4 regions of the Streptomyces sp. NPDC048277 genome follow, and region 4 is predicted to be linked to each of the others. Evidence: riboswitches for the same ligand, from Rfam matches in the RefSeq annotation. Region 4 holds a riboswitch; each other region holds the start of a gene.
The links. A riboswitch is a leader RNA that binds a small molecule or an ion and turns the genes downstream of it on or off. The one in region 4 is predicted to bind S-adenosylmethionine.
Positions count from the first base shown of each region.

Region 1: another riboswitch for S-adenosylmethionine. It lies ahead of AB0D85_RS43160 (hypothetical protein); the one in region 4 lies ahead of AB0D85_RS19305 (putative leader peptide).
Region 2: another riboswitch for S-adenosylmethionine. It lies ahead of thrC (threonine synthase); the one in region 4 lies ahead of AB0D85_RS19305 (putative leader peptide).
Region 3: another riboswitch for S-adenosylmethionine. It lies ahead of AB0D85_RS05620 (aminotransferase class V-fold PLP-dependent enzyme); the one in region 4 lies ahead of AB0D85_RS19305 (putative leader peptide).

Region 1 is NZ_JBEZLQ010000030.1:63,618-67,187, reverse strand. It holds gene AB0D85_RS43170 (NAD(P)-binding domain-containing protein) at 1-521, shown strand, start outside; gene AB0D85_RS43165 (MHYT domain-containing protein) at 621-1,679, shown strand; gene AB0D85_RS43160 (hypothetical protein) at 1,684-1,893, opposite strand; SAM riboswitch class IV at 2,170-2,281, opposite strand; gene AB0D85_RS43155 (metallophosphoesterase) at 2,379-3,570, shown strand, end outside.
Region 2 is NZ_JBEZLQ010000012.1:176,868-180,437, forward strand. It holds gene AB0D85_RS25930 (MoaD/ThiS family protein) at 115-390, opposite strand; gene thrC (threonine synthase) at 439-1,722, opposite strand; SAM riboswitch class I at 1,741-1,894, opposite strand; gene AB0D85_RS25940 (glucosyl-3-phosphoglycerate synthase) at 2,052-2,996, shown strand; gene AB0D85_RS25945 (transposase) at 3,125-3,570, opposite strand, start outside.
Region 3 is NZ_JBEZLQ010000002.1:209,816-213,385, reverse strand. It holds gene AB0D85_RS05630 (rhomboid family intramembrane serine protease) at 1-198, shown strand, start outside; gene AB0D85_RS05625 (Lrp/AsnC ligand binding domain-containing protein) at 195-476, shown strand; gene AB0D85_RS05620 (aminotransferase class V-fold PLP-dependent enzyme) at 595-1,959, opposite strand; SAM riboswitch class IV at 2,124-2,240, opposite strand; gene trpD (anthranilate phosphoribosyltransferase) at 2,395-3,459, opposite strand.
Region 4 is NZ_JBEZLQ010000008.1:99,382-102,951, forward strand. It holds gene AB0D85_RS19295 (ABC transporter permease) at 1-82, opposite strand, end outside; gene AB0D85_RS19300 (ABC transporter substrate-binding protein) at 86-1,705, opposite strand; gene AB0D85_RS19305 (putative leader peptide) at 1,912-2,085, opposite strand; SAM riboswitch class IV at 2,064-2,177, opposite strand; gene AB0D85_RS19310 (Pls/PosA family non-ribosomal peptide synthetase) at 2,570-3,570, shown strand, end outside.

The DNA.
Region 1 (3,570 bases), on a different contig from region 4:
GCGAGCGGGTGGCCGGGGCCGATGTGGCGCCCGCCGTGCCGGACGCCGTGGGGGCGGCGGACGTGGTGGTGCTCGCCGTGCCGTTCGACGTGGCCAAGCAGGTCGTGACCGAGTACGGGGACCAGCTCGCCGGGAAGACGGTCGTCGACATCTCCAACCCGGTGGACTTCTCGACCTTCGACTCGCTCACGGTGCCCGCGGACAGCTCCGCCGCCCAACAGCTCGCGGACGCCGCCGCGCCCGGCACACGGATCGTGAAGGCCTTCAACACCACGTTCGCCGGTGCGCTGGTCGCCGGTGAGGTCGGCGGACTGCCGCTGGACGTGTTCATCGCGGGCGACGACGCGGCGGCCCGCGACCAGGTGGCCGAGCTGGCCTCCTCCGGCGGCCTCAACCCGGTGGTCGTCGGCGGCCTCCGCCACGCCCGTGAGCTGGAGGGCATCCAGTTGCTGCACATGGCTCTGCAGACACGGCCCGAGGGGCACGGCTGGATGAGCGCGATCAAGATCGTCGCCCCGTGATGCCGTAGCGGCAGCTGAAGTCCCGGTGAACGCCGCGTCCGCCACCCCCGGCCCGTAGTACCTTCCCCACAACAGCCGTGACTCTGGGGGGAGTTACATATGCACGGCACGATAAGCGGGTTCCACTACGGCGCGGTCACTCCGGTGGCGGCCTATCTGATGGCCTGTCTGGGCGCGGCGCTGGGGCTGCGCTGCATCGTCCGGTCGCTGTACCACAACGGGCAGTCCTGGAAGCCCGGTTGGCTGGCCCTGGGGGCGGCCTCGATCGGCTGCGGCATCTGGACGATGCACTTCATCGCGATGATCGGTTTCCATGTCCAGGGGACCACGATCCGCTACGACGTGAGCCTGACCCTGCTCAGTCTGGCGGTGGCGATCCTGGTGGTCGGCATCGGTGTCTTCGCGGTCGGCTACCGGGGCGCGACCGCCGGCACCCTCTGGGCGGCGGGTGTGGTCACGGGGCTCGGTGTGGCGGCCATGCACTATCTGGGCATGGCCGCGCTCCGCCTTGACGGAACGATTCACTACGACCGGTTCACGGTCGCCCTGTCGGTGGTGATCGCGATCGCGGCGGCGACGGCCGCGCTGTGGGCGGCCGTGTCGATCCGGGGCTTCACGGCGAGCCTGGGCGCCAGCCTGGTGATGGGCCTGGCGGTGTCCGGCATGCACTACACCGCCATGGCGGCCGTGAGCGTCGATCTGCACCCGGCGTCCGTCACCGCCTGGTCGAGCGGGTCACCGACGTCGCTGCTGTTGCCCATGCTGCTGGGCCCGGCCGTCTTCCTGCTGCTGGCCGGGGTGGTGGTGATGTTCGACCCCCTGCTGGTCCTGGGCGAGGACGACTGGGACCGCGGGACGGGCGAGAAGGGCGGGCCCGCGACACCGGCCCGGGCGGCGCGTTCACGGCCGCCGGGCCCACGCGGCGGACGCACCCCCCGCAACCGCTACAGCCGTCCGGCCCGCCCTGCGCCCGGCGGCGGGGGCCGGCCCGGCTCGCCGACCCGGGCCGCATCGGCCGCCACGGACCTTTCCGGCGCCCCGGGCGGCACCGGCCCGTACGACACACCCGGCGGCACCGGTCGGCACGGCGCCCCCGCCCGCCCCGCACCCGGCCCACAGGATCGGTACGGCACCCCCTCGAACCCCTACGAGTGGTGACCGCTCAGCCCTCCGCCCGCTCCTCCTCCGGTGCGGCGCGGTGGGTGAGGGGTGCCCGCAGGTCCAGATGCTCGCGCAGGGTCGTACCGGTGTACGCCGTACGGTAGACGCCGCGCTCCTGCAGCTCCGGGATCAGCAGCTCGACGATGTCGTCCAGGCGGTCGGGGATGAGGTACGGCGTGACGTTGAAACCGTCGACGGTGCCGTGGCGCACGTAGTGGGCGAACTTGTCGGCGAGACCGGACGGAGTGCCGACGTGCCCGCGCTGCGGTCCGGGGGCGATGACAGTGTCCCGGCGCGACCAGCCATTAACGTCCGCCTGCTGCCGCCATTCGGCGGCGACCTTGCGCGGATCGGCGATCCGGCGGGCGCCGAAGGAGCCGTCGTTCTCCTCGACGAGCGGGTCCTCGGCGGGCAGCGGCCCGTCTCTGCAAGTGCGTTCGGCGCAGCGGCTACCTCGACCACACCGACCTCCCCCAGTTCTCGGCTTCGCTCGAACCGGGGGACGACTGGGACATCCGCCGAGCCGTCACCTGGGGCACCCCGCCGCGTCGAGGGTTGCCGTCCGGCCTGCCAGGGCTTGATCACCGGAACTCGTGGCTCGGGCGAACCGTGGCTCGGCGTGTCCTACGACGTCGAGGGAGCCGCGAACGGCGGGCCGACAAGGCCTCGGCAAGGGCGCGTTGCTACGGTGCCCCGGTGTCTGACTCCTCACGCGATACCGCAGAAGGCGCCGGCTGGGGCTCGGCCGAACGCGGCGCCTACAAGCAACTGATGCCGGAGCACGTCGAGAAGATCTTCTGGTTCGACCCCAGAACCCTGTGGGCCGCCCGCAACGGCGTGCTGGCGTCCTGGTTCGGCGACCCGACCGGCCGTACCCGCAGCCGCTGGGTGGCCCAGCGGGCGGCGGCCGGAGCGCCCGCCGACAAGGTGATCCGGCGTCATGAGGCGGACCGGTTCTCGTTCATGGTGATCGGCGACACCGGTGAGGGCGACGACTCCCAGTACGCCGTCGTGCCGGGCTTTCTGAAGGCGAGTCAGGACACCGACTTCGCGGTGATCGCGAGCGACGTGATCTATCCGGTGGGCACCACCGACGACTACGGCACCAAGTTCTTCCGCCCGTACCAGGACTATCCGGCGCCGATATACGCGATACCCGGCAACCACGACTGGTACGAGGACCTCGGCGCGTTCATGCGCGTCTTCTGCGAGGACACCCCGCCGCTCCCGCCCGAACCGAAGCCCCGCCCGCTCACCCGGGCCTGGTGGCGCGCCCTGCTGTGGCACCGGCCGCGCCCGGCCGACGAGCAACTCTTGTCGGACGCAAGGAAGTTGCGGCCGACGCAGCAGCAGACGGCCGTACAGCCGGGCCCGTACTGGGCGATCGACGCCGGGCCGGTCCGGATCGTCGGTATCGACACCGGTCTGCTCGGCACGATCGACGCCGAACAGGGCGCCTGGCTGCGCGAGGTGTCCCGGGGGCCGCGCCCGAAGATCCTGGTCACCGGCTCCCCGCTGTACGTGGACGGCGAGCACCACCCGTGCCCGATCGAGGGCGGCGGCACGGTCGACGACATCGTCCGCGACCCGGCCCACCACTATGTGGCGGCGATCGGCGGCGACATCCACAACTACCAGCGCTACCCCGTCGACGTCGACGGCCGCACCGTCCAGTACGTCGTCGCGGGCGGCGGCGGTGCCTTCATGCACGCCACCCACACCATCCCCCCGGTCTCGATCGCGAACGTCACCGAGGACGACTTCCGCTGCTACCCGCTGCGCGGCGACTCCCTCGCCTTCTACAGCCGTCTGTACGGCCGCAGACTGCGGCTCCCCCGCTTCCTCACGCTCACCGAGGCGGAGGCGACGGCCGTGATCGCCGAGCGCT
Region 2 (3,570 bases), on a different contig from region 4:
CTGTACCGCGCTCAACCACACAGAATTGCCCCCTCCGCTTCTCTCGCGGAGGGGGCAATCAGATGAACAGTCGGTGATGGCTGTTACCGAAGGTAATGTTCGGTCATTCGGACGTCAGCCGCCTGCGACGGCCGGGATGATGGAGACGCCGGCCCCGTCCGGGGTGGCCGTCTCCAGGCCCTGCTCGAATCGCACATCGTCGTCATTCACGTAAACGTTGACGAACCGGCGCAGCTTGCCCTGGTCGTCGAGAACACGGGCGGCGATTCCCGTGTGGTTCTTCTCCAGGTCGGCGATGACCTCACCGAGGTTCGCGCCTTCGGCACTGACTTCGGCCTGGCCACCGGTGTAGGTGCGCAGGATGGTGGGGATGCGAACGTTGACGCTCACGGTTTGAACCTCCGGACAGGGCGGCGCCCCGGTTTTTTTACGGCCGACTTAGGCGAGCCCGGCCTCGTGGAACGACTCGAGATTGGGCCGAATGGTCGCGGTGAGACCCGTACCCGCGACCGCGTCCAGCGTCTTCAGTCCATCACCGGTGTTGAGTACAACGACCGACTTCGACGGATCAATGAGCCCATTCTCAATGAGCTTCCTGGTGACTCCAACCGTCACACCGCCGGCGGTCTCCGCGAAGATTCCCTCGGTCCGCGCGAGCAGCTTGATCGCGTCGACGACCTGCTCGTCGGTGACGTCCTCCACCGCGCCGCCGGTACGGCGGGCGATGTCGAGGACGTACGGACCGTCGGCCGGGTTGCCGATCGCCAGCGACTTGGCGATGGTGTTCGGCTTCTGCGGCCGGACCACGTCGTGCCCCGCCTTGTACGCGGTCGACACCGGCGAGCACCCCTCCGCCTGCGCACCGAAGATCTTGTACGGCTTGTCCTCGACGAGCCCGAGCTTGATCAGCTCCTGGAGGCCCTTGTCGATCTTGGTGAGCTGCGAGCCGGAGGCGATCGGGATGACGAGCTGGTCCGGGAGCTGCCAGCCGAGCTGCTCGCAGATCTCGTACGCCAGGGTCTTCGACCCCTCCGCGTAGTACGGCCGCAGGTTGACGTTGACGAAGCCCCAGCCCTCGCCGGCCGGGTCGCCGATCAGCTCGGAGCAGAAACGGTTCACGTCGTCGTAGTTGCCCTCGATGCCGACGAGCTCGCCGCCGTAGATCGCGGCCATGACGACCTTGCCCTGCTCCAGGTCGTGCGGGATGAACACGCAGGAGCGGAAGCCGGCCCGGGCGGCGGCGGCGCCGACCGCGCCGGCCAGGTTGCCGGTGGAGGAGCAGGAGAGCGTGGTGTAGCCGAAGGCGCGCGCGGCCTCGACGGCCTGGGCGACGACGCGGTCCTTGAAGGAGTGCGTCGGGTTTCCGGAGTCGTCCTTGACGTACAGGCCGCCGGTGACGCCCAGTTCCTTCGCCAGGTTGTCGGCCTTGACGAGCTTGGTCCAGCCGGGGTTGATGTTCGGCTTGGTCGCCACGTCCGCGGGGACGGGCAGCAGCGGCGCGTAGCGCCAGATGTTCGCGGGACCCGCCTCGATCCGCTTCCGCAGCTCCTCGGTGTCGTAGGCCGAGAAGTCGTACGCGATCTCGAGCGGGCCGAAACACTCCTCGCAGGCGAACACCGGGCCGAGCGGCACCCGGTGGCCACACTCGCGGCAGCTGAGCGCTGCGGCGGGACCGAGGTCTACGGTGGAATCGGTGCTGGTGGCAACAGTCTGCACAGCCATGTGAGGCGAGGCCCTTTCTCCTCATCTTCCTCACGACGCATCTCGCCGTGAGACGGATTTGGCACCTTCCCTAGCCGGGAGCCTCGCGATGATCAACAGTGATCTACGAGTACCGACTGGAGGGTTGCCGGGGCTTCATCGGGCCGTTTCCCTCTGCCCCTCTGGATGAGCTGTATGCGGTTGTCAACACACGGTGACCACAGGACATGCGATGGTCATCGGCGTTGTTCAAGACTGTAACCGAAGGCCAGGACAGTTGAGAGAGTCGTCCGAACCGCGAGATGGATCACACGTGGCAGTGTGGTCGTGACAGTGAGGAGCCGCTGACTGTGCTGGAAGAAGTCGAGCGCTGGCTGGCCACCCGCTCCTGGTCCGTGAACGATCGCCCGCTGCACCGGATACTCGCCGCCAAGCAGCGGTCGGGTCAGTCCGTCTCCGTCGTGCTGCCCGCGCTCAACGAGGAGGAGACGGTCGGTGACATCGTCGCGGTCATCCGCCACGACCTGATGCGGCAGGCGCCGCTCGTCGACGAGATCGTGGTCGTCGACTCCGGCTCCACCGACCGTACGGCGGCGGTGGCCGCGGCGGCGGGCGCGCGCGTCGTCCACCGCGACGAGATCCTCCCCCGTATCCCGGCCGTCCCCGGCAAGGGCGAGGTCCTCTGGCGCTCCCTGCTCGTGACCACCGGGGACATCGTCTGCTTCATCGACGCCGACCTGAGGGACTTCTCCTCCGACTTCGTCTCCGGGATCGTCGGCCCGCTGCTGACCGACCCCGACGTGGACCTGGTCAAGGCGATGTACGACCGCCCGCTCGCCGGCGCGGCCGGGCAGGGCGGCCGGGTCACCGAACTGATGGCCCGCCCGCTGCTGAACATGCACTGGCCGCAGCTGGCCGGTTTCGTCCAGCCGCTGGGCGGCGAGTACGCGGCCCGCCGCTCCCTGCTGGAACAGCTCCCCTTCCCGGTCGGCTACGGCGTGGAGCTGGGCATGCTGGTCGACGCCCTGCACCTGGTCGGCCTGGACGCCCTCGCCCAGGTGGACGTCGGTGTCCGCAAGCACCGCCACCAGGACGGCCAGGCGCTGGGCCGGATGTCCGCCGCGATCTACCGCACGGCACAGCTCCGGCTGGCCCGCGGGCATCTGATCCGGCCCTCGCTGACCCAGTTCGAACGGGGTGAGGACGGCTTCGAACCGCGCACGTACTCCGTGGACACGGAGGAACGGCCGCCGATGGCGGAGATCGCGGAGTACGCCGAGCGCCGGGTGGCGTGACTTCGACGTGCGTTCCGTATACGGCCGCTCGTCGGGCGTAGCCGTACGTTTGAGCGTTTCCGGGCCGGGCTAGGTTGAGGCGTGTGACTCCACCCACGCGTAAACGCGCGGGCTTCCTGCGTCGGCAGCTAGGCCACGTCGCAGAGGACCAGCCCGGCCCTGTTGAGGACGTTCGTCGCGCCGACGTGGTCCGCGTTCGCGGTGAAGCCGCACGCCGTGCATTCGAACTTCGCCTGGGTGACGCGGTTCTCCTTCGCGGCGTGCCCGCATGCGAGGCACGTGCGGGAGGTGTTGCGGGCATCCACTTCGACCACGTGGCGGCCGGCGCTTTCAGCCTTGTTCGCCAGGATCGAGAGGAACTGCGCCCAGCCCGCGTCGAGGATGCTGCGGTTGAGCGCGGCCTTGGTGGCGGCGCCGTTCGGCAGGAAGGCGCCGTTGTTGTCGGGGGCGGGCTTGGGTTTGGGGGTGCGGGTCATGCCCGCGGTGTTCAGTCGCTCGTGAGCGATCGTGTCGTACTCGCGGACCAGGGCGAGTGCGGTCTTGTGGTGGAAGTCGGCGCGCTGGCGTCGGATCT
Region 3 (3,570 bases), on a different contig from region 4:
GCCTGGGTGGTGCTCCCCTTCTGGGCGGCCCTGCAGTGGCTGGCCCTGGGCCAGGCCCCCGCGGGCCCCGGCGTGGCCTACCTCGCCCACCTGGTCGGCTTCGGACTCGGCTTCGGCTACGCGTGGGGGCGGTACGGCCGTAGGACTAAAGTGAGGACCGCCCGAGCCCCGGCACCCGAGGGAGAGAACCAGCCGTGATCACCGCGATCGTCCTCATCAAGACCAGCGTGGACCGGATCCCCGAGATCGCGGAACAGATCGCCGCGCTGGAGAGTGTGAGCGAGGTCTTCTCCGTCACCGGTACGTACGATCTGATCGCCATGGTCCGGGTGCAGCAGCACGAGGACCTGGCCGAGGTCATCCCGGGCCGCATCAGCAAGATCCCCGGCGTGGAGGGCACCGACACGCACGTCGCGTTCCGCACGTACTCGCAGCACGACCTGGAGGCGGCGTTCGCGATCGGCCTGGACAGCTAGCGCCCCGCAAGGGGCGCGGGGAACTGCGCGCTCAGCCCCCACCGGCCCGCGGTGTGGTCTCCTGCGGGTGCGTCGTGGCTGGTCGCGCAGTTCCCCGCGCCCCTTAAAAACAGGTAGGTCAGCTCACCGCCGGGACGCAGCGGCCGTCCTCCGTGCGGTAGGACCACTTCGCACCGTCGGTCACCAGTTCCCGCACCGCGGTCACGAACCGCTCCACATGCTCGTCCGGCGTTCCCGCGCCGAAGCTGACGCGGATCGCGTTGAGGGACTTCTCCCCCGGTGCCGCCTCCGGCGCCCCGCACTCGCCCTGGGTCTGGGGGGCGGAGCCCAGGAGCGTGCGGACCAGGGGGTGGGCGCAGAAGAGGCCGTCGCGGACGCCGATGCCGTACTCGGCGGAGAGCGCGGCCGCGAAGTGGGAGCTGTTCCAGCCGTCCACCACGAAGCTGATCACACCGACGCGCGGGGCGTCGTCCCCGAAGAGGGAGAGGATCCGTACCTCCGGGACCTCGGCCAGCCCCGCCCGCACCTTCTCGATCAGGTGCCGCTCCCGGGCGACCAGCGTGTCGAAGCCGGCCTCGGTCAGCGCCTTGCAGGCGGAGGCGATGGAGTAGGCGCCGATGACATTGGGCGACCCGGCCTCGTGCCGCGCGGCGCTCTCGTGCCACTCCACGGCCACTCCCCCGTCCTCGCGCCGGGTGACCCTGCGGCTGGCGCCGCCGCCCGCGAGGTACGGCTCGGCGGCCCGCAGCCAGTCGGCGCGGCCGGCGAGGACGCCGGAACCGAAGGGGGCGTACAGCTTGTGGCCGGAGAAGGCGACCCAGTCGACGTCCAGGTCACGGACGGACACGGGGTGGTGCGGGGCCAGCTGGGCCGCGTCCAGGACGATCCGGGCGCCGTGCGCGTGCGCGGCGGCCGCGAGCTCCCGTACGGGCCAGAGCTCGCCGGTGACGTTGGACGCGCCGGTGACGCAGACCAGGGCCGGGCCGTGCGGGTCGCGGTCGGCGAGCGCGCGCTCCAGGGTCGCCACCGCCTGCCGCGGGGTGCGCGGGGCGTCGAGGTAGGTGACCCGCGCGTCCTGCCAGGGCAGCAGGGAGGCGTGGTGCTCGGTCTCGAAGACGAAGACCTGGCAGTCGGCGGGGAGGGCGCGGGCCAGGAGGTTCAGGGAGTCGGTCGTCGAGCGGGTGAAGACCAGCTGGTCGTCCGGGCGGCAGTCCAGGAACTCGGCGACCGTCCTGCGGGCGTTCTCGAAGAGGTCCGTGGAGAGCTGGGAGAGGTAGCCGGCGCCGCGGTGGACGCTGCCGTAGTACGGCGCGTACGCCGCGACGTCGTCCCAGACCCGCTGCAGGGCGGGGGCGCTGGCCGCGTAGTCGAGGGCGGCGTAGGTGACCTCGCCGCCGGTCACGAGCGGGACGGTGACATCCCGGCCCAGAACGGGCAGGGGGGCACAAACGGACTGGGCGGAGGCAGCGGTGGAGACGGACATGGCGAAACTCCTGTGAGGGTGAGCGGAACCGCCGCGCCGGACGGTACGTCGACGACACGGGGAAAAGTGCAAAGGGGTACGCGGAGGCGGGGCTCTACGCCCTATCGCATTCGCTTGCTCACAGAAGGCTCCCTCGTACGACCAGGACCCCTGGTGTGTCGAGGGGTCCGCGCTTGCCGTAGACCTCGCTGCCTACGGCCTGGTCTTCACCCGGGGCACCCCGCCACGGACGGAGGGTTGCCGGACAGTCGGCCGGGGCCTCATGACTGTCACTCATGACCTGGGGAAAAACGTAGGGGAAGTGATCGCGGACGCGCAACTCCTGTCCGGATGACGGGACAGGGGAGTCTCCCTTTTCTCCGCCGCTACGGCGATCAGCCGCGACGGCGCGGTCCGGCGGTGCCGAACCGCGCCTCGACCCGGCGGCCGCGGCCCCTACTTGTGCGTCGCCGCCGACCAGCGCTCCAGCGCCCGCTTGGCGGAACCCGAGTCGATGGACTCGGCCGCCCTGGCCATGCCGGCGCGGAGTTGCTCGGCGAGCGTTCCCGGGCCCGGATCGAGGGCAACCAGGGCCGCCGCCGAGTTCAGGAGGACCGCGTCCCGTACCGGGCCGGTCTCGCCGTCCAGGAGCCTGCGGGCGACCTCCGCGTTGTACGACGGGTCGCCGCCGCGCAGGGCCTCCACCGGGACCAGGTCGATGCCGACGTCACGCGGGTCGAAGGTCTCCTCGGTGACCTTGCCGTCGCGGACGATCCACACGCGGGACGTGGCGGTCGTCGTCAGTTCGTCGAGGCCGTCGTCGCCGCGGAAGACCAGGGAGGAGTTGCCGCGCTCCGCGAAGACGCCCGCGACGACGGGTGCCATGCGCGGGTCCGCGACGCCGACCGCCTGGGCCCGCACCCGCGCGGGGTTGGTCAGCGGGCCGAGGATGTTGAACACCGTGCGGATGCCCAACTGGCCGCGCGCGGCGCCCACATGGCGCAGCGCCGGGTGGAACTTCACGGCGAAGCAGAAGGTGATGCCGGCCTCCTCGGCGACCTCGGCGACCCGCTGCGGGGTCAGGTCGAGGTTGACGCCGAGCTTCTCCAGGACGTCCGAGGCACCGGACGCGGAGGAGGCCGCACGGTTGCCGTGCTTGACGACCTTCGCGCCCGTGCCGGCCACCACCAGCGCCGACATCGTGGAGATGTTCACCGTCTTCGCGCCGTCGCCGCCGGTGCCGACGATGTCGACCGTGCGGCCCGGCACCTCGATGACGTTCGCGTGCTCGTACATCGTGCGGACGAGGCCGTTGATCTCCTCGACCGTCTCGCCCTTCGCCCGCAGGGCGACGACGAAGCCCGCGATCTGCGCGTCGGTCGCCTGGCCGCGCATGATCTGGTCCATCGCCCAGGCCGTCGCCTCGGCGCTCTGGTCCTGGCCGTACAGCAGCGCGTTCAGTACCCCGGGCCAGGAACGGCCCGCCGCGATATCGCCTCCAGCGGGGGTCACAGCGCTCATAAGGCCGCTCCTGATCGTCGTACCGATGAAAAAGGCAGTGTCAGGGCCTACCCTATCCAGCCCCGGGCACGGCGAAGGGCCCCCGTCCGTACACCGGACGGGGGCCCTTCG
Region 4 (3,570 bases):
CGAGGACGAGGAACGACACCGTGTACGCCGCCCACAGCACCCCGACCGCCTGCGCGAGCCGCTTGATCACATACCGGCGCACGGTCTAGCCGATCCAGGTGTCGTGCAGCCGGATCCGGCTGGAGGCGTCGAAGTCCAGGTCGTGCACCTTCTTCGCGATGCCAAGCTGGGTCTGGAGCTCCACCACCGGCGCGTAGTAGGCGTTCTGCACGATCAGCTTCTGCGTGTCGTCGACCAGTTGCCCGCGCTGCACCGTGTCGGTGGTGGCCGCCTGACCGGCCACCCGGGTGTCGAGCGGGCCCGCCGGGATGCGGTACCAGTTGGCCAGCCGGGTGGAGAAGGAGCTGCGCAGGATGTCCGGGTCGGCCCGGGTCACGTTGCCCCACGCCGCGTCGAAGTCACCCGACTGCAGGGTCGGGGCGAACCGGGTGAGCTGGAGTTGCTTGAGGACGACGTCGACACCGACGGCCTTGAGCTGCTGCTGGATCAGCTCCAGCGCGGGCTGGTTGGTGGCCGCGTTGGGGATCCAGTCGATGGTCAGACTCAGCTTCTTGCCGCCCTTGGTCCGGATGCCGTCGCCGCCGGTCTTCCAACCTGCCTGGTCCAAGAGGGACTTGGCCCTGGCCGCGGCGAAGGGGAGATCCGCGGCGAGGTCCGTGTAGTCGGGCGTGGTGTGCGCGAGGATGCTGGTCGCGGCCTTGGTGCCGGTCGGGAAGACGGTGTCGGCGATCTGCTGCCGGTCGATGGCGAACAGGATCGCCTGCCGCACCCTGGCGTCCTTGAGGACCGGGCGTGAGTTGTTGAAGCCCAGGCCGAACACCACGCCGGGGTTGGCCCGACTCCGCAGGGCGACCTGGCCGCCCTTGAGCGCCGCCTCGTCGGCCCTGCCCACGCTGCTGATGGCGTCCACCTGGCCGGACCGGAGACTGCCGGCCCGTACGCCGGCCTCGGGCACGACCTTGAACACCAGCTTGTCCAGGTACGCCTCGCCCTTCTTGCTCCACAGCGAGGAACCCCAGTCGTACCCGGTGCGCCTGGCCAGGGTGACCGACTGGTTCTGCACGTACTGCTTCAGCACGAAGGGACCGGACCCGATCACCCCGTCGCTGCACTTCTGCTGCGGGGTCCTCTGCACGCTCGCCGAGGACTCGATACCCAGCGAATGCGTCGAAGTAGTTTGCAGGAACTGGGCGTTGGGCTGCTGGAAGGTCACCTCGACGGTGAGCGGGTCGACCACGGTGGTGGATTTGACGCCGCTCAGGTAGCCCTCGGCCAGGGTGCCCAGCGCACCGAGCTTCGGCACCGCGTCGAAGTTGTCCTTGACCACCTGCGCGGTCAGCTCGGAGCCGTCGCTGAAGGTGACACCGGACCGCAGGTGGAAGGTGAACGTCGTGGCGTCGGAGCTGATGTCCCAGCTCTTCGCCAGCCACGGCACGATTTTGCCGGTCTTCGGATCCTGGTCGGTAAGGGAGTCCACGGTCTGGCGCACCGAGTAGATGGTGTCGTTGCTGGCGACCTGCTGCGGATCCACGCAGCCGGCGTCCGACCCCACCGCGAAGGTCAGGGTGCCGCCGGACTTCGGCCGGCCGCCGCCGGAACCGGAATCGTCGCCGCTCGATCCGCAGGCGGTCAGCAGCACGCTGGTGGTCAGGAGGGCGGTCAGGGCGGTCCAGCGGGAAAGTCTGAGATCCGGAAGTGCGGTCACGGAAGGGGTTCTCCTGCTCGTGTCACCAGGCACCGGGTGCCGTGCGGGCACGGCCGTGCCTGGGCGTGCGGCCCCGGTCGGCGTGCCGCCGGTCACGGGGGAGCGCTGTTCGGACGGGGGTCAGGTGGATGCCACCGCGCACGGTGGCGGGAGGTGCCTGCGGCCGCGGCCGGTGACTCGACGTCAGCCGGTGGCGCGCAGACTCGTCAGACCTGACAGAGACAGCTGGTCGAGCGCTGCAGATCGATGTGGCGCCGACGCGAGAGCCGGGAGAACACCGAGACGACGGCGAAGGAGGCAGTCGGGTCACCGCTGTGCCGCATGCCGGTCCCTCCCCGTCTCCGGCCCCGCTCACGGGGCCACGCGCTTGCGGGGATCATCGGTGATCCCGCCGGGCTTTCACCTGGAGCACCCCACCGCGCGGGAGGGTTGCCGGTCAGCGAGCCAGGGCTTGACGCTGACACTCAATGCCGGACGCGATCGTACGGAGCGGTTTTGGCGTACGTCAATGGCGAACCGTCCGGCACACGGCGGCAGGGGCGTACGGGAGCACTGTCGCGGACCGGTACGACCGCCGCGCCCGGCGTACCCCGGGACTGAGCCGTACACCGGCTGCGGCCGGGTGGGGGCTGAGCGCGCAGTTCCCCTCGCCCCTTGCGGGGCGCTGCCCCGCTGCCGGCCGGGGGACCGCCATGCGGGTGATTCGTGGTCCCCGTCCCGGTGCGAAACCCGGGGAATACGGCGCGCTGGATCAGTCCTCCGGCACGGCCGAGCAAGGGACATAAGTGGCATGCGGTCCACTGCCTGGACAAACTGAATCCGCCGGTTCGTGATCAGGAACATCCACGTTCTCGAGGAGATCGCATGATGGAGCAGTCCTCCGAGGTCGTGTCGGTGCCGGACGGACCTTCGGTCGTCCCGAGTCACACCGGCGGCAGGGGAGCGGAGACCGAGCGGGAGCTGGCGCAGGCACTGGCCGAACTCCTGAGCACCGAGCACGTTCCGGCCGACAGCAACTTCTTCACCGACCTCGGCGCCAACTCCCTGGTCATGGCCCAGTTCTGCGCCCGAATACGCAAGCGGCCGGACCTGCCGTCCCCGTCCATGAGGGACATCTACCGGCACCCCACGATCCACAGCCTGGCGGCGGCGCTCGGCGAGGCCGCCCCCGTTCCCGCCGAGCCGGTGAGCGCCCCCTCGGCGCCCGAGCGGCCGCGCGGCAACCGGTGGAGCCATCTGCTCTGCGGCACGCTCCAGTTGCTGGTCTTCCTCGGCTACTCCTTCGTCTCCGGTTTCGCCACCGCCGTGGGGTACGAGTGGATCGCCACCGGCAAGGGCGTGGCAGACATCTATCTGCGGTCCCTGCTGTTCGGAGGCATCGGCTTCGTGGCGCTGTGCGCGTTCCCGGTCGTCGCGAAATGGCTTCTGGTGGGCCGCTGGAGACCGGGCGAGTTCCCCGTCTGGGGCCTGGCGTACGTGCGCTTCTGGATCGTCAAGGTGCTGCTGCACGCCAACCCGATGGTCCTTCTCACCGGAACCCCGCTGTACGTGCTGTACCTGCGGGCCCTCGGCGCGCGGATCGGCAAGGGGGTCACGATCCTCTCCCACTCCGTCCCGGTCTGCACCGACCTGCTGACGATCGGCTCCGGCACGGTCATCCGCAAGGACTCGTTCCTCCTCTGCTACCGGGCCCACGCGGGACACATCCAGACCGGCCGGATCACCCTCGGCACGGACGTCTACGTCGGCGAGAAGACCGTCCTGGACATCGACACCGCCATGGGCGACGGTGCCCAACTCGGCCACTCCTCCGCCCTCCACCGGGGGCAGGCGGTCCCGGACGGCGAGCACTGGCACGGCTCCCC